2 regions of the Salinispora pacifica DSM 45544 genome follow, and region 2 is predicted to be linked to the other one. Evidence: riboswitches for the same ligand, from Rfam matches in the RefSeq annotation. Region 2 holds a riboswitch; the other holds the start of a gene.
The links. A riboswitch is a leader RNA that binds a small molecule or an ion and turns the genes downstream of it on or off. The one in region 2 is predicted to bind ZMP and ZTP.
Positions count from the first base shown of each region.

Region 1: linked by a shared signal. The riboswitch ahead of SALPAC3_RS0103895 (glycine hydroxymethyltransferase) and the one ahead of SALPAC3_RS0102900 (bifunctional 5,10-methylenetetrahydrofolate dehydrogenase/5,10-methenyltetrahydrofolate cyclohydrolase) in region 2 are both predicted to bind ZMP and ZTP.

Region 1 covers NZ_KB905359.1:843,516-852,543, forward strand. The annotation lists gene pdhA (pyruvate dehydrogenase (acetyl-transferring) E1 component subunit alpha) at 1-505, opposite strand, end outside; gene SALPAC3_RS0103880 (Lrp/AsnC family transcriptional regulator) at 578-1,129, shown strand; gene SALPAC3_RS0103885 (DNA polymerase domain-containing protein) at 1,070-2,098, opposite strand; gene SALPAC3_RS0103890 (metallophosphoesterase family protein) at 2,190-3,071, opposite strand; ZMP/ZTP riboswitch at 3,184-3,273, shown strand; gene SALPAC3_RS0103895 (glycine hydroxymethyltransferase) at 3,305-4,741, shown strand; gene SALPAC3_RS0103900 (DedA family protein) at 4,767-5,567, opposite strand; gene SALPAC3_RS0103905 (helix-turn-helix domain-containing protein) at 5,653-6,486, opposite strand; gene SALPAC3_RS0103910 (DUF397 domain-containing protein) at 6,659-6,898, opposite strand; gene SALPAC3_RS0103915 (GGDEF domain-containing protein) at 7,134-7,781, shown strand; gene SALPAC3_RS0103920 (metal-sensitive transcriptional regulator) at 8,359-8,628, shown strand; gene SALPAC3_RS0103925 (MBL fold metallo-hydrolase) at 8,763-9,028, shown strand, end outside.
Region 2 covers NZ_KB905359.1:628,967-637,994, forward strand. The annotation lists gene SALPAC3_RS0102885 (dihydrofolate reductase family protein) at 1-444, shown strand, start outside; gene SALPAC3_RS0102890 (GNAT family N-acetyltransferase) at 393-1,019, opposite strand; gene SALPAC3_RS0102895 (class I SAM-dependent methyltransferase) at 1,131-1,769, opposite strand; ZMP/ZTP riboswitch at 1,918-1,998, shown strand; gene SALPAC3_RS0102900 (bifunctional 5,10-methylenetetrahydrofolate dehydrogenase/5,10-methenyltetrahydrofolate cyclohydrolase) at 2,015-2,965, shown strand; gene SALPAC3_RS0102905 (Lrp/AsnC family transcriptional regulator) at 2,962-3,450, opposite strand; gene SALPAC3_RS0102910 (EamA family transporter) at 3,516-4,430, shown strand; gene SALPAC3_RS0102915 (class I SAM-dependent methyltransferase) at 4,663-5,490, shown strand; gene SALPAC3_RS0102920 (coiled-coil domain-containing protein) at 5,538-6,665, shown strand; gene SALPAC3_RS0102925 (RNA polymerase-binding protein RbpA) at 6,859-7,200, shown strand; gene SALPAC3_RS0102930 (FxsA family protein) at 7,360-7,881, opposite strand; gene SALPAC3_RS0102935 (polyprenol monophosphomannose synthase) at 8,053-8,841, opposite strand; gene lnt (apolipoprotein N-acyltransferase) at 8,846-9,028, opposite strand, start outside.

The DNA.
Region 1 (9,028 bases), 210 kb from region 2:
CACACTGGGTGGCCAACGGGGTGCACTGCGGGGCGGTGCGCCGGACGGCCGGATCGTAACCACAGTGCCAGTCGCCGCGGAGCAGGGTCAGCACCTCGACGGGGTCGATCCCCCGGGCGGTCAACGCCATCGACTCGCGATAGGTCGGGAACACCCAGTCCTCGTCGCGCAGCGCGAGGATCGCGCCGACCTGACATGCCTCCTGGCCCCGAGCCGACGGGTAGACGGCGAGCCGACCCTGTTTGGTCAGGGCGGTGGCCTGCAGGTCAAAGCGACGGCCGAGCACCATCCGGCGATACAGCTCGACCAGCGTCTCCACCGGGGGCGCCGGGTAGTCGGGGTGCGCCGGTAGCGGAGTGCCAGCGGGGTCGAGCAGGCGAATCTGCTCGGTGGTGGGCAGGAACGGGCGGGCCGGGTCCGGCGGCGCGGCCGGCCGAGACTTTCGGCGAACCGCCCGGGATGTGGTCGTCACGGCGGGTACCTCCTGGACATCTGGTGCGCCCATGCTCCTGTGGTCGGATGATTGACTCAAGAACCGGCGAAAACGCAAGATGATTGGTCTAAGGGAGGTACTGTGATGAGCCAAGAGTCCCGCCCAGACCGGGCCGCGGCGACCGGGCCGGGACGATCGGCCCGGCCGTTGGACGATGTGGACCGCCGCATCCTGGCCGAGTTGGTCCGGGACGGACGCACATCGGTGCGGACGCTCGCCGCGCGCCTGCACATCTCCCGAACCAACGCGTACGCCCGGATGGAGCGGTTGCTGCGTGACGGTGTGGTCACCGGCTTTCGGGCCCGGGTGGCACCGGAGGCCGCCGGCTTGGGCACCTCGGCGTACATCGCCATCACCATCGAACAGAACACCTGGCGGGAGGTCTCGGCGGAGCTGGCCCAGGTGCGCTACCTGGAGCACGCCGCGCTGATCGGCGGCGAGCACGACGTACTCGCGCTGATCCGGGCCCCGGACAACGCCACGCTGCGAGACGTGGTGCTGACCCGGGTGCAGAGCATCCCCGGAGTGCTCTCCAGCCGCACCTGGCTGGTCTTCCACGAGTTCGACGGCGAGACGTCACCCTGGAGCCCGGCCGCGTCCCCTCCGTCTCCCGGGCCCAGGCGCCCGGGGCCCTGAACGCTCCGGAGGCGCCGCCAGCTTCTCCCGGTCGGCCAGCTCCAGCAACGGCTCCAGCGAATATGCCCGCTCGTCCAGGCCCGCGTGCGGATCGCCGTGCTCGGCGAAGCGGGCCGGCATCGTGGTGATGTCGAAGTCCTCCGGCTGGGCATCGTCCAGCTCGGTCCAGGCCACCGGGGCGGAGACCAGCGCCGCCGGGGTGGGCCGGATCGAGTACGCCGAGGCCATCGTGTGATCCCGAGCCATCTGGTTGTAGTCGACGAAGACCGGCCGATCCCGCTGTTCCCGCCACCAGGTGGTGGTGACCAGGTCGGGCCGACGGCGCTGGATCTCCCGACCCAACGCCAGCACCGCCCGGCGGCAGTCCCCGAAGCCCCACCGTGGCTCGATGGTGAGGTAGACGTGCAGCCCTCGTCCCCCGGTGGTCTTCGGGTAGCCAACCAGCCCGAGCTCGTCGAGGAAGGCGCGGACCTCGTGCGCCACCGGGACCACCTGGTCGAACCCGACCCCGGGTAGCGGATCCAGGTCGATGCGTAGCTGGTCTGGTCGCTCGACGTCAGGTCGGGACACCGGCCACGGGTGGAACCGGAGCGTGCCGAGGTTGACCGCCCAGGCCACCACGGCCAGCTCACTGGGCGCGAGTTCGTCCGCGCTCCGACCGCTCGGGAACGTCAGGTGCGCGGTGCGAACCCAGTCGGGAGCGCCCGCCGGCAGCCGCTTCTGGTAAAAGGCGTCCCCGCGGTTGTCCGCCCGCGTCGCGATCCTGGCACCGGCGAAGACGCCGCGCGGCCACCGCTCGAGCATCGTCGGCCGGTCCCGCAGGGCGCGCAGGATGCCCTCGCCGACGGCCAGGAAGTAGCGCACCACATCGAGCTTGGTCAGCCCCAACTCGGCGAAGTAGGGCTTGTCCGGGTTGGAGACGCGGACCAGCCGCCGTCCCACCCGGAGCTGCTCGGCCGGCGTCGCCACGCCCACACCGTAGCCGTGATCCGCCGCGCGCACCGGGTCGGACGCGCATCGCCAGCCGCACGGATCCGGTAGCCCCCGGCGAAGGAACGGGCTACCAGGCGGTCGGTGGCGACCCGGCCGGCGCCGGCAGGATCCGGCGCGGCTGCCCCGGCGGCCCGCCCCGACGCCGCCACTCCCGGGGGTAGCCCACCGACACCTCCTCGAAGCGCACCCCGTCGTACCAGGTGGTGCGCGGGATGTGGAGGTGGCCATAGACCACCGCGGCGGCGTCGAAACGCCGATGCCAGTCGGCCGTCGCCTCGGTGCCGCACCACTGCGCGAAGATCGGATAGCGAAGAATGCGGGTGGGCTCACGACGCAGCGGCCAGTGGTTCATCAGGACCGTCGGCAGCGCCGGGTCCCGCTCCGCCAGCCGCCGGGCCGTCCCGGCGACCCGGGCGGCGCACCAGGCCGACCGGCTCTCGTACGGGTCAGGGTGCAGCAGGTACTCATCGGTGCAGACGATCCCGGTCCGGTACGCCTCGGCGAGCGCCGCCTGCGACGTGTCGAGGCCCTCGGGGCGCCAGCTGTAGTCATAGAGCAGGAACAGCGGGGCCACGGTGACCGGGCCGCCGGGCCCCTCCCACACCGGGTATGGGTCCTCCGGCGTGACGACGCCGAGCTCCCGGCAGAGTTCGACCAGGTGGGCGTAGCGGGCGGCGCCGCGCAGGGGCACCGGGTCGGCTGGCAGGCTCCACAGCTCGTGGTTGCCGGGCGACCAGAGCACCTTCGCGAACCGGGCGGCCAGCAGCCGCAGCGCCCATTCGACCTGCGCGACCGTGTCTCCCACGTCGCCGGCGACCAGTAGCCAGTCCGCCGGCGACTCCGGACGCAGCTGCTCGACGACCGTCCGGTTCTCCGCGTGCCGCACGTGCAGATCACTGATTGCGAGCAGACTCCCCCGACCGTCCGCCCGATCACCCGGCCCCGTCATGTTCCGATCCTAGCCGCGCTCCCCATCGCCGTCGATCTTCGACCCGGCGCGGCCCCGGCGCGCACGGCGGAGGAACGTCGGCCGGGCGCTGCACCGCGAACCCGGTAGGATCCCCTCGGGCCGGGACTGGCGCGATTTGGGATGGAGCACCATCGGGGAACGGCCCTTACGCGGACGCAAGCCGAGCGCCTGGGCCTCCACACGTCCACCGGGAACGTTCACCAGGAGGTCACATGTCGGGTAACGCCGAGTCCACCGCCTATCGCAGCGCACTCGAGGTAATCGGTGCCGTCGAGCCGCGGGTGGCCACCGCCATCCGCGCCGAATTGGCCGACCAGCGTGAGTCGCTCAAGCTGATCGCCAGCGAGAACTACGCCTCCCCCGCGACGCTGCTGGCCATGGGCAACTGGTTCAGCGACAAGTACGCCGAAGGTACGGTCGGCCGTCGCTTCTACGCCGGCTGCCAGAACGTCGACACCGTCGAGGCGCTCGCCGCCGAGCACGCCCGGGAGTTGTTCGGAGCGCCGTACGCCTACGTGCAGCCGCACTCGGGGATCGACGCCAACCTGGTCGCCTTCTGGGCGGTCCTGGCCGACCGGGTCGAGTCGCCCGCGCTCAGGCGCGCCCAGGCCCGGCATGTCAACGACCTCACCGAGGCCGACTGGTTCGCCCTGCGCCGTGAGTTGGGCAACCAGCGGATGCTGGGCATGTCGCTGGACGCGGGGGGTCACCTGACCCACGGGTTCCGGCCGAACATCTCCGGCAAGATGTTCGACCAGCGCAGCTACGGCACCGACCCGGAGACCGGGCTGATCGACTACGACCGGGTCGCCGAGGCGGCCCGCGAGTTCAAGCCGCTGATCCTCGTCGGCGGCTACTCGGCGTACCCACGGAAGGTCAATTTCCGCATCCTGCGGGAGATCGCCGACTCGGTCGGTGCCACCTTCATGGTGGACATGGCCCACTTCGCCGGGTTGGTCGCCGGCAAGATCTTCACCGGTGACTTCGACCCGGTTCCGCACGCGCACATCGTGACCTCCACCACGCACAAGTCGCTACGTGGGCCCCGCGGCGGCCTGGTGCTCTGCGGTCCAGAGCTCGCCGAGCAGGTCGACCGGGGCTGCCCGATGGTGCTCGGCGGCCCGCTGCCGCAGGTGATGGCCGCCAAGGCGGTCGCGCTCGCCGAGGCCCGACGGCCTGACTTCGTCGACTACGCCGGGCGAATCGTCGCCAACGCGGAGGCCCTGGCCGACGGGTTGCAGCGTCGGGGCACGAAGCTGGTCACCGGCGGGACCGACAACCACCTGGCGCTGATCGACGTGACCGGGTATGGGCTCACCGGCCGGCAGGCCGAGCAGGCGCTCCTCGACTCAGGCATCGTCACCAACCGCAACGCGATCCCGCAGGACCCGAACGGCGCCTGGTACACCTCCGGGATCCGGGTCGGCACACCGGCGTTGACCACCCGCGGCTTCGGCACCGCCGAGCTGGACGCCACAGCCGAGCTGATCCACACCGTCCTGAGCCGGACCGCACCCGGCACGAACGCCGACGGCACCGCGTCGAAGGCGAAGTACGTGCTGGACCCGGGCGTTGCCGACCGGGTCAGCAAGCAGGCCAGCGACCTGCTCACCGGCTTCCCCCTCTACCCCGCCATCGACCTCGGCTAGCCCGCCGGCGCCTCGATCGGACTTGTCAGCTCACGGTGGTGTCCTCGGACCAGCTACTCCGGTAGAGGGTTCCCCGGCCCTGCGGGTCGGGGACACCATCGATGGGCGGCAGCGGCGCGGGGAACTCGTCCCCCGGCCCGTTGGGCTGCACTCCCCCGGTCGTCCGGGACCGGCGGAGCCGGGTGACGACGAACCAGACGAGCCCCGCCACGCAGGCCAGGATGACGATGTTCTGGAGCACACCGGCGTACTCCTCGACCAGATGCCAGTTGTCCCCGAGCAGGTAGCCGGCCATGACGAAGGTGGTGTTCCAGATCAGACTGCCCAAAGTGGTGTAGACGACGAAGGTCCACACCGGCATGCGCTCCACCCCGGCCGGGATCGAGATCATGCTTCGGAAGATCGGAATCATCCGGCCGAAGAACACCGCTTTGACGCCGTGCCGGAGAAACCACTCCTCGGTCTTGTCGACGTCGCTCAGCTTCACCAGCGGAAGCCGGGCGGCGATGGCCCGCATCCGGTCCCGCCCCAATGCCGCACCGATGTAGTACAGGGCGAGCGCACCCACCAGCGAGCCCAACGTGGTCCAGAAGATCGCGCTGATGACGCTCATCCGTCCCTGGCCGGCGACGAACCCGGCCAGCGGAAGGATCACCTCGCTGGGGATCGGCGGGAAGAGGTTCTCCAGCGCCACGGCCAGGCCGGCGCCGGGCCCGCCCAGCTGCTCCACCAGACCGATCACGTGCCCGACCAGGCCGTCCTGAGGAGGTTCGGCCTGGCTGGCGGTGGTACTGGCGGCGAGGAGGGCGTGCACGGTTCGAGGCATGGGCTATACGGTACGAACTCCGCCTGAGAGCGCACCCAGCCGGGCGGCGCCCACCCGGCGACGAGATCAGGCCCGCCCCACCGAGTCAGCCCGAGGGTAGTTCGGCCAGGATCCGGCCGAGCAGTTCCGGCGTACGCTCGGGCGGCTCCGCCTCCACGCAGAGCTGTTCCATCGCCAACGCGTAGAACTCCAGATCTTCCCGCTTGTCGAGGTAGAGGGCGCTGGTGAGCTGCTCAATGTAGACCACGTCGGGCAGTTCCTGGTCACTGAAGCGGAGAATGGTGAAGGCGCCGCCCGCGGCCGCGTGCCCGCCAGCGGCGAACGGTACGACCTGGAGCCGCACGTTCGGCAATGTTGTCGCCTCGATCAGCGCCGAAACCTGCTGCCGCATGACCGCCGTGCCGCCGATCGGCCGGCGCAGGGCCGCTTCGTCCACCACGGCCCACAGCTGCGGCGGATCCTCCCCGTGCAGCACCTGCTGCCGCCGCATCCGCAGCGTGACCCGACGGTCGATCTCCGCCGACCCGGCGCGGCTGTGACCGAGAAGCACGACGGCTCGGGCGTACTCCTCGGTCTGGAGCAGGCCGGGTACGAACTGGAGCTCGTACGTGCGGATCCGGGTAGCCGCAGCCTCCAACCCGAGGTAAGCCTGGAACCAGGACGGCAGCACGTCCCCGTACCGGTGCCACCAACCGGGGCTGTTCGCCTCCCGGGCAAGGTGGAGCAGGGCGTCCCGCTCCGTTGGGTCGGTGATGCCGTAGAGGGTCAGCAGATCCGCGACGTCGCGTTCCTTGAACCCGACCCGTCCCAGCTCCATCCTGCTGATCTTCGACTCGGAGGCCCGAATCTCCCAGCCCGCACCCTCCCGACTAACCCCGCAGGACTCGCGTAGCCGGCGCAGCTGCGCGCCGAGCATCATCCGTAGGACGGTTGGGCCAGCCGATGACCCCCCCTCAACGGGTCTCGTCGCCACTGCCGCCCCTCCGTTTACTGGACGCGCCCGGGCCGAACCTGGCCCGGTCGCCGAGTCAGCATGCCATGGCCCGTCGGTGAGGGGAATCGGTCCCGGCGGCGCGGCGCGGATCAGTGGATCAGTGGATCAGGTGATCGAAATCACCGTCCCTGGCGCCAAGCACGAAGGCTGCGATCTCGTCCACGGTGTAGATCAGAGCGGGGCCGTCGGGATGCCGCGAGTTGCGCACGGCGATGCCCGCACCGTCCGGAAGCTCGGCCAGCTCTACGCAGTTGCCACTGGGATTACTGCGGCGGCTCTTCTGCCACCGCAGCGGCGGTAGCTCGGGAGCGGGAACGCCATTCGATAGCGGCTGCATGTGCGCCCTTCTCGTCATGCATCCGTCCATACCGCAGCCCGGACGGGTACGTGTGGACAGAGTGGCTCCTGCACGTGCATCTGCTATTGCATATGCATCGGACAACGAGCATGATAGCCGACGGGAGCGGTGTCGATCCGCTCACCGTAAGTCACCTTTACTGGGCGACTAGCAGGGCAGACACGGGGTCGGTGACCGTCGGCAATGCCGGGGCATCGGCATGACGGGAGGACTCATGCCGGATCCGCTGACGATCGCGTCCGGCGTCTGCGCCGCGGGCGCCCTCATCTCCTCCTGGCAGCTGCACCGCCGAGCGGTGCAGGCCGAGACGGAGATCGCCGTCCTCCAGGCCGAGCTCGCCGCCGAACGCCACGCCGCCAGCCACGACCCGCTCACCGGCCTGCCCAACCGACGAGCCTTTCATCGGCTGGCCGCCGCCCTGCTGACCCGAGCCGACGGACGACCGCTGATCGCCGTCGTCCTCGATCTCGACGACTTCAAACAGATCAACGATCGGTACGGACACGCCGCCGGCGACCAGGTACTGGTCAACGTCGCCCAGCGGCTCGCCGACTTTGCGGGAGGCGATCCGGTCGCCCGACTCGGTGGGGATGAATTCGCCGGGCTGCTGACCGCCCCCGAGGTCGAGCGGCGGTGGCTTGAGCACGCCACCCGCCGGTTGCACGATGTCCTCGCCGCACCAATCCGGCTGCACTCCGCAAGCGTGCGGGTGACAGCCTCCGTCGGATTGGCGCCGGTCACCTGCCCCGCCCAGCTCTCCGAGGCGTTGGACCGGGCCGACGCCGCGATGTACCGGGCGAAGAGCATCGACTCGCCCCACCTCCGCGAGCTCCTCGACACCGCGAGTAGCGGCGACCGCTGACCACACCAGCCACCCCACCCGGTGGTCCTCATGCGACCGGTCGTCGGATGGCCCGGCGACGGGCCAGCAACACGACGGCCACCAAGATGAGCCCCTCGAACCGACCAACACCCGCTCGGCCAAACCCAGGTAAACGAACCGTACGCGCTCCGGGCCGGTGTCGAGGGTTCGCAGGTCGGCGCCGAGCTTCCGCAGCGGCCCCGCAGGCGTTTCCGGCAGCCAGGTGCAGCCCGCCACCACGGCCGGAAGCCCGACGGCGCCGGCGACGGCCGCAACGGCCAACCCAGCGTTGCCGGAGGAGCCGGCGATGACGCGTTCGTAGCCCGATGCCTTCGCGTGGGTCACCGCCATCGCCACGAACCGATCCTGTGGCAACCGGTCGGGTTCACTGTCTCGTTCTGGACCAGCACCCATCGCGCCAGGTTCGGCGAACCGGGGGTACGGCCCTGGCCGAGATCGGTGGACCCGGTACGGCCTCAGGAATCCTCCGCCACACCCAGCGGGGGCCTCGGCAGCTTGACGAAGACCACAGCACGCGAGATACCCCCGGGGGTATTGTGGGTACCGGAGGTGCCAGGTGAAGCTTCGACCCGAGATGACTGGTGACGCGCTGACCCGGCTCAAGCGAGCCCGAGGCCAACTAAACGCCGTGATCGACATGATGGAAGACGGTCAGGACTGCCGGGAGGTGCTGACCCAGCTCGCCGCGGTGTCGAAGGCCGTCGACCGGGCTGGCTACAAAATCATCGCGTCGGGCATGCGGCACTGCACCAGCGCCCGGCAACAGGGCGAGACACCCGAGATGACCGAGAAGGAGTTGGAGAAGCTCTTCCTGGCCCTGGCCTGAGTCAACCGAAGAACCAACCCTCCGGCCGCATCCCGGCGGCCGGAGGGGGTAACCGCACGCCAATTGAAAGGCACCGACCTGCCCGCCACATACCCCCCGGCGGTATAGGTTTCTGCCCTGGAAGGAGCACGACGGTGACGTTCAACGTGTCGGTCCTCGCGACCTCATCACTGGGTGACCGCAGTTACCTGGCTTCCGACGGTCAGGTAGCGGTCGTCGTTGACCCACAGCGTGACATCGACCGAATCCTGTACCTTGCCGGAGCGGCGAAGGTCCGAATCACCCACGTGGTCGAGACGCATATTCACAACGACTACGTCTCCGGTGGGCTCGATCTGGCTCGGGTCACCGGTGCCCACTACCTGGTCGCCGCGGCCGAGCGGGCCGAATTCGAACACCT
Region 2 (9,028 bases):
CTGGGTGGCCCGTTGTTCCAGCCCAGCATCGGAGGTCACCCCCAGCCACGGCCGATCCTGATCGTCTCCGCCGCTGCGGCGGCCGAGGCCAGCACGGCGGTAGCCGAAGCCGCCGAACTCCTGGTCGCCGGCGACTACAACGTCGACCTCAACCAGGCTATCCAGCTGCTGCGACAGCGGGGGCACCGACGCATCGTCTGCGAAGGTGGCCCCTCGCTGGCCGGCCAGTTGGCCCAGGCGGACCTGCTCGACGAGATCTGCGTGACGGTCACCCCCCAGCTACCGGCGGTGGCCGGTCCGCGGATCACCGCCGGTCCGGCGGGGCGACCCGCGGGCGGGCAGTGGCAGCTCCACCGGTCCCTCCTCGACGAGCAGGGCAACCTGTTCCTCCGCTACACCCGCCCTGGCCCGTCCGACCGGTCCGACGGCCCCCCGACGGTCTGACGGTCCTGGACGCGGCCGCACGCCGGAGGACGTTCGTTCAGGATTCGCTGATAGATCAGATGGTCCTGCCAGGCGCCGTCGACGTGCAGGTAGTTGGGCGCGGTGCCGATCCGCGTGAACCCAGCTTTGGTGAGAACGCGCTGACTTCCGGTGTTGCGCACGTGGGTGCCGGCCTCAAGCCGGTGAAGGTCGGCCACCTCGTCGGCAAGCCGGCAGGCATGCGCGACAGCCTGGGTGGCGAGCCCCCGCCCGGCATACCCATGGTCGATCCAGTAGCCGATGTTGGCGCTGCGGAACGGTCCGAGTACGACGTTGGACAGCGTCAACGTCCCAACAACCCGACCCCCCTCGTCCAACACCCAGGGCAGAGTCTGGCCTGATTCCAGGAGCCGGAGCTGATCCTGAACCCGACTCCGCTGCCCCGCTAACGTGAAGTCGGCATCCGCCCGCCGTGGCTCCCACGGCTGGAGGTACTCACGATTGAGAAGGTACGCCTCGCTCAGCGGCCCCGCATCGGACTCCTCCAGCAGACGCATCACGATCGCACCGGTCAAGGGGGTGGGACGGATGTTCACACTCGTCAGCGTAGTGCCCCGGCGGCGAAGTGCCAGGGCCGGCGGCGGCGAAGACCGCCACCGCCAACCCGCGACGCACCGTGACCCCACGGGTCCGCTGCTGCCGGACCCTCAGTCGCGGTCCGGACGTCGCAGGGTCAACGACTGGAAGCAGTAGCCATAACCGGTGTCGACCAGGTGGAAGTCCACCACGTCGAACTGCGCGGCGGTGGCAAAGCCGAGCAGCTGTTCGTCGGTGCGCCACGAGAAGAAGCGCGGTGGCACGTGCCGGTCATCGTCGCTGGGACCCTCGGTGCTCTCGTCGCCGCCGTACACGCCGACGAAGTAGAGGCCACCGGGACGCAGGACGGCCCGGATTGCGGCCAGAACCGCAGGCAGATCGTGGTTGGGCACGTGCAGCAGGCAGTTCATCGCGAATACCGCGTCAAAGGAGCCGGCCGGAAAGTCCAGGTGCAGAAAGTCCATCACGTGGGCGTCGATGCCCTTGGCCCGGCAGTGCTCGACCATCACCGGTGACAGGTCGGCCGCAACGACGACCAGCCCCTCCTGCTGGAAGAACGCGCTGTCCTGCCCGGTGCCCGCGCCGACCTCCAGCAGCCGCGCACCCGATGCCAGCCGGTCCCGGAACGCCTGACGCTCCGCCACCTTCCACGGTTGCTTGGTCAGCCCGTCGCGCCAGGCCGCGCGAGTGTCATACGCCTGCCGCAGCGGGTCGAGAACCTCGTCATATCGAACGTCCACGTCGGTCATTGTCTCGGGTACGGTCCAGCGGCCCGCGTACCGCCCTCCACGCCCCTGCCGCGGTCCGGCAACGGCCAGCGCACGCACCTGATCCGATCGGCGGTGACAGCTGCGCCGGCCAGGACTTTCTCACCCTGGGTGGGCTGTGGCAGGCTGAATCGACGCGACTGGCGGCAACGAGGATGGGATTTACCATCGGGGAGCTCGCCGCGGAGGGTCGACCGCCTGGGCCTTCCGTGGGGGCGAGGTGAGCCATGTCCACGTCGATGTCGGTCGCCCGGTCACTGCCGGGTGGACCGGTAGCCGAGCAGATCCTGGCCGAGGTGGCGCGGGAGGTCACGCAGTTACGGGCGGCCGGGATGACCCCGGCCCTGGCCACAGTGCTGGTGGGCGACGACGACGCGAGCGTCGGGTACATCCGGATCAAGCAGCGCCAGGCCGAACGGTTGGGGTTCGCCTCCCCACATGTGCAGCTGCCGGCGTCGGCGTCGCAGGCGGACCTGCGGGCGGTGGTGACGCAGTTGAGTGCGGACACGGCGGTGCACGGGGTGTTGGTGCAGCACCCCGTTCCCCGGCACCTGGACTTCGACCGGGCGATGCAGGCGTTGGATCCGGAGAAGGACGTGGATGGGATGCACCCGGTGAACCTGGGCCGGTTGGCGTTGGGGCTGCCGGGACCAGCACCGTGTACGCCGGCGGGAATCGAGGCGTTACTGGCGTACCACGGGGTGCCGGTGGCCGGCCGAGAGGTGGTGGTGCTGGGCCGGGGCGCCACGTTGGGGCGTCCGCTGGCGATGTTGCTGGCGCAGAAGCGGCCGACGGCGAACGCCGCGGTGACGGTGGTGCACACCGGCGTGACGGACTGGCCGCGGTACACCCGCCGAGCGGAGATTCTGGTGGCGGCGGCGGGGGTGCCGGGTCTCGTACGCCCGGAGCACCTGCGCCCAGGAGCGGTTGTCGTCGGTGGTGGCGTGCGGTACTCGGGGCGGCGGCTGCTGCCGGACGTGGACGAGGCGTGCGCGACGGTGGCGGGGGCGATGACCCCCCGTGTCGGCGGGGTCGGCCCGACGACGGTGGCGATGGTGTTCCGGAACGCGGTGCGGGCGGCACGGCAGGCGCTGACGCCACCGCACCGTGACAGCGACGAGCACTCGACGCGGGCACCGGTACCGCCCTCGGGTTCGGGCGCGTCGGACGAGAGCTAGCTTCGTCCGGGGGTGCGGGGTGCCACCGGGGTGGAGACGATGAAGGAACTGGTGGTCTGGCCGTGGAGCAGGAACTGGTCGAGGACCGCCGCCAGGGCGTCGACGGCGGCTACGTGCACCTTGAGGAGGAAGCAGTCCTCGCCGGAGATCCGGTGGCACTCGCTGACCTCGGGGACGCGGTCGGCCAGGTCTGCGATCTTTGACAGCTGGCCTGGACCGGGTTGGATCCGCACCCAGGCGGCGACGGGGAGGCCCAGGGCCGCGGGGTCGATATCGACGCGGTAGCCGCGGATGACGCCAGCGTGTTCGAGCCGGTGCAGCCGCTCCCGCACCGCCGGCGCGGACATGCCGACCTGCCGGGCCAACTCGGCGGCGCTGGCGCGTGGGTCGTCGCGCAGTACGCCGAGCAGACGGCGATTGGTGTCGTCGAGCAACGAATTTCCATCTGGAAGGCCGGATGGGGGTCTTGGTTCACGATGCGTCATCGTTATGCTCCTTTAGCCTTCGATCATGCATGGTTCTAGGCGCTGGCGCCTTCGACAATAGGGCAATGCCACGATCAGTTCTCCGCACGGACACCCGGACTTCGGCGGCGGTGGCCGCACCGCGGATACCACCGCACGCCTACTTTGTCGTCGGTGCGGTGTTCCACTATCTCGGTCCAGCCTTCGCGGTACTGCTCTTCGTCCGCGTGGACGCCCTGGGCGTGGCGTGGCTGCGGATCGCCGCCGCCGCCGCGGTGTTCGCGTTGTGGCGGCGGCCGTGGCGGCGCTGGCGGCACCTGGACCAGGACACCCGCCGGCTGTTGATCGGGTGGGCCGCCGTCCTGGCGGCCATGAACAGCGTCTTCTACCTGGCGCTGGAGCGGCTGCCATTGGGCACGGTCGCCGCAGTCGAATTCCTACCGGTCATCGTGTTGGCGGCCTACGCGGCCAGAACCCGCCGAAACCTGATCGCGTTGGTCTGCGCGGTTGCCGGGGTGTATCTGCTCGCCGACGTCCGCCTGGTCGCCGAACCGCTCGGTATCGCCTTCGCCGCGGCCAACGCCGTGCTGTTCGCCGCCTATATTGTGCTCGGGCACCGCGTCGCCCGCGGTCAGCAACTGCCCGGCATCGACGGTCTCGCGCTGTCCATGCTGATCGCCGCCGTCCTCGCGCTACCCGTCGGCATCGTTGACGCCGCACCCGCCGCCGTGGACGTGCTCGCCCTGGCGGCCGGGGTCGGTGTCGGCATCACCTCGTCGGTCATCCCGTACGTCATCGACCAGCTCGCCATGGCCCGGCTGTCCCGGGCCACCTACGCCCTCCTGGTCTGCCTGTTCCCGGCGACCGCGACCGTGATCGGAGTCGTCGTGCTGGCCCAGATCCCCACCGCACCGGAGATCGTCGGGGTCGGTCTGGTGATCGCCGGTATCGCCGTCCACCAGGACGGTGAGCCGCCGCGACGACAGCGGGCCCGGGGGTGAGGCTGAAGCCCGCGTGGGGAGGCGGTGCTACCACCGCGGGGCGTCGCGCGGTTGGCGCCTGGCACCGGGTAGCCCGACGAATCGCCTTTCCGCGGACGTTCTCGGCCCGCCTGTGGCACGGTGAAGCCACAGCTTGACGGCGGTCCGGAGCCGAAAGCAGGAGGGTCCCTACTCACGCGGGGGTCCGGTAGGGCGTGCAGCCAGGTGAGAGGCGTGAAGCCAGGTGAGCAACATGAATGCGCACCGATTCCTCGAGTCGAATCGGGGGCTGTGGGACGAGTGGGCGGACATACACGCCCGGTCAGCGTGGTACGACCTGGAGTCGGTACGCCGGGGCGCCTGCAAGCTGCGGTCGTACGAGGTCGACGAGGTGGGCGAGGTGGCGGGCCGGAGCCTGCTACACCTTCAGTGCCAGCTCGGCACCGACACGGTCTCGTGGGCGCGGCGGGGCGCGACCGTCACGGGGGTGGACTTTTCCCCCCGCGCCGTCGCCGTCGCCCGCCAACTCGCCGCCGACACCGAAGTCGACGCCCACTTCGTCTGCAGCGACATCCTGACCCTGCCGGCTGTCCTGACTGGAACCTTCGACCTGGTCTACACCTCGCGTGGGGTGCTGGGTTGGCTGCCGGACCTGACCCGGTGGGCGCAGGTGGTGGCGCACTTCCTGGCGCCCGGTGGCGTCTTCTACGTCACCGACATCCATCCGATAGCCGAGGTCCTGGACTCATCCGCGTCCGAGCTTCGAGTCAGCCGGCCCTACTTCCCCAGAACCGAGCCGGTTGGCTACCCGGTGCAGGGCAGCTACGTTGACCGGGACGCTCAGGTCGCCACCGAGGTGGAATACCTGTGGCCACACAGCGTCGCGGAACTGATCACCGCTGTCGCGGGGGCAGGGCTCGTGATCGAGTTCTTCCACGAGTTCCCATGGCTGGATCGGCCGTGGCCGTTCCTACACGAGCAGGAGGGGCTGGGATGGGTTCTCCCCCCTGGTGGGCAGGGCGAGTTGCCGCTGTTCTTCTCACTTCGAGCCGGTAAGCCCACAGCCGGCGATGACCGATAGCCCACCGCGCCAGCGGCCGCGATGCCGGCATCTAGACTCGGCGTCCGATGGACGAGCAGGCCGCACCCGCCGACCCCCGCCCCTGCGCCCACTGCGGACGCCCGGTGCCGCAGCGGGCCGGAGCGGGTCGCCCCTTCCGCTACTGCCGGGACAACGACGGCGCCTGCCAACAGGCCGCCCGGACCAGCCGGATGCGACATCGCAACGCCCCCGGGCTACCCGGACAGGTCGCCCGCACGTGGGAGATGGTGGACCGGCTCGACCAGATCGTGGCGTCGCTCACCGAGACGCTGCACGCGCAGCTGTCCCCGGTCGGGGTGGAACAGCAACTGGCCCAGGCGCGCGCCGACGCGGCCCACCAGGTGGCGGCGGCGCAGACCGATCGGGACGAGGCACGCCGCGCCGCCGAGGATGCCACCGCCGCCGCTGTCCAGGCCCGGGAGCAGGCCCGCAGCGCCACTGCCGGCCAGGAGCAGGCCCGCGCCGAAGCGGTGGTCGCCGCCGCGGCGGCGACCGCTGCCGCGGAGGACGCCGACCAGGCCCGTAAGGCTCGGGACCAGGCCCGCCAGGAGGCGAGCGCGGCACAGGCGCTACTGGGACAGGCCCAACAGGACCGGGACGCCGCACGGGCCAAGGAACTTGATGCCCGTACGCAGCTACGCAGCACCGACGCCGCACTCACCGCTCAGCGGCAGCACGCCGCGGACCTGGTCGCGGAACGCGACGCCGCCCGCGCGGCCGCCCAACAGGCCACGCAGGCGCAGGCCACGGCGACCGAACAGGCCCGCGGGCACCGCGCCGACGCGCAACAGGCCCGCCAGGACACCCAACGGGCGCAGGCGCAGGCCGCGGCGGCGACGCAGGAGCGGGACCGGGCGGTGGCCGAGCGGGACCGGGTCGAAGCGCACCGTCAGCAGGCGGTGGGGGACGCGGAACGGGCGCACGCGGAGGCGACGACCCTCGCTGAGCAGCGCGAAGCACTACGCGGGCAGCTGACCGCCGCCCAGCAGGACGTGACGACCGTGCAGGGCCAGCTGGCGGAGCTGACGGCGCGGCTGCGGGCCGCCGAGAACGACCGGGACGAGGCGCATCGGCGAGTCGCCCAGCTCGCCGACCAGGTCGCCCAGCTGGCGGCTGCCCTGGCTCACCGGGAGGCGTCCACGCCCGTACGCTGACACGCGGGCGACATCACCTCGGTGCGGCCACCCGGCGAACTTTCGGCCAGGTCGGGGCGACCCCCGCCGGGCCGAGCTGCCCTCCGGCTACCCTGGTTGCCGGCCCGTCACGTGCCACCGGGCGGGAATGGCCCGACGGACACCGACTGTTACACCGAAACAGACCAGCACCACAAACGAGGGGAAGACGATCATGGGCGAGCGCATGCTGCGCGGAAGCCGTCTGGGCGCGGTCAGCTACGAATCTGACCGTAACACCGAGCTCGCGCCGCGTCAGACCCGCGAATACCTGTGCGCCAAGGGTCACCAGTTCGAGGTGCCGTTCGCCGTTGACGCCGAGGTCCCGATGACCTGGGAATGCAAATTCGACGGCAGCGTCGCCCGGCTGGTGGACGGCAACGAGCCAGAGCAGAAGAAGGCGAAGCCGCCGCGCACCCACTGGGACATGCTGTTGGAGCGGCGATCAATCGCCGAGCTTGAGGACATTCTTGCCGAACGACTCAAGGAGGTCCGCACCCGCCGCGGGCGCGCCTGAACACCGGGCGCGACTGAATCACCCATTCCGGCACCCGCCCTGGGCGATCCCGCCCGGGGCGGGTGCCGTGGCTCGCGGGTCCGTCAGCCCCCGGCACCGGAGGCGGCCCAGCCCGGGCACCGGGTCGAGATCGGCGGGCGCGGGCGAAATGTTCGCACCTCAGCCCTGCCGGGGCTCGACGATCTCGCCCTCGATGGGCTGGCCGCCGTCAACGACGGTCGGCTCCGCCGACGACGACGGCGGCTGCTGCGGAGCGCCCCGGTGCACCCGCACCCGGCGCGGCCCAAACAGGTCACCGGCGACCATCGACGACACCCGCCGCTCAGTCGTGTGTCGTACCCCCGCGCGGGCCAGCCGGCGCACCGGCGGCACCAGCAGCACCAGCCCCAGCGCCCCACTGAGCAGACCCGGGGTGGCCAACAACAGCGCGCCGAGCAACCCCACCAGACCATCGGTGACCTGCGTGCCCGGCGGTTGACCAGCCCGCGCGGCGGTCTGGAAGCCCCGCCAGGCGCGCATCCCCTCCCGGCGCAGCAGCGCCATGCCCAGCAGCGATGCCGCGAACACGGCCAGCACCGCAATCCCGAACCCGGCAGCGCGGCCAACGGCCACGAACACCGCCAGCTCCACCAACGCCGCCAGCAACAACGCCAACGGTACGAACCTCAGTCCCCGGCGCATCCTCACCTCACCACCCGCCCGCCATGCCCCCACCACCGCCTGGTTCCCCGGTGGTGGAGTACGTCGTCCCGCCCGTCCAGCATGACACGGCCGCGCCCCCGCCAGCCCGCACCACCAGCAGCCGGGGCGCGGGGCGCCACCGGGCACCGGAGGGGAACCGGGGCAGTGGCACTACGGCCACCGCACCTGCCCCGTGGGTGTGCCGTGTAGCCCGCGGCGCAAGGCCAGCCGCCGGTCCGCCACCGCCCACCCGGTAATCCGCCACAACGCCTCGGCGACGATGTACGGACTCATCTTGCTGCTACCGCGTTCGCGCTCGGCGAACGTGATCGGCACCTCCACGATCCGCGCACCGGCCCGGTGCGCCAGCCGGGACAACTCCACCTGGAACGAATACCCCTGCGAGCACACCGACGCCAGGTCCAACGCGTCCAAGGCACTGAGCCGATACACCCGGTAGCCGCCGGTGGCGTCGGAGACTGGCATCCCCAGGGCCAGCCGCGCATACAGGTTGCCGCAGCGCGACAACAGCAGCCGCCGCAGCGGCCAGTTGACCACCTGCGCGCCCCGGGTCCACCGCGACCCGATCACCACGTCCGCGTCGCGGGCCGCGGCCAGCATCGCCGGCAGGTCCTCCGGGGCATGCGAGCCGTCGGCGTCCATCTCCACCACCGCGTCGTAGCCGCGCTGGCGCGCCCACCCAAAACCGGCCAGATAGGCGGCGCCGAGCCCCTGCTTTCCCTCCCGGTGCAGCACATGCACCCGCCGATCCCGCCCGGCGAGGGCCTCAGCGACGGCACCGGTGCCATCCGGGCTGTTGTCGTCGGCAATCAGAATGTCCACCGACGGCACCGCCCGCCGCACCCGTTCCACAATCCAGGTCAGGTTGTCGGCCTCGTTGTAGGTCGGGATGACCACGAGCACCCGCCCCACCCCGGGATGACCGGTCTCGTCACGCACCGTCCTACCTCCCTCGCGCCGGCGTACCGGCCGTCGCCGCACCGCGGGCACGTCGCCGCACCCCGGCTGCGGCCAAGGCCGCTACGGCCAGGACCGTCAGCGCCACCTCCGGCCACAACCCGACCCGGGTCGCGAAGGTGCCTCCGTCGGCCAGGTACAGCTGCCGCACCACGATCGCGCGGGTATT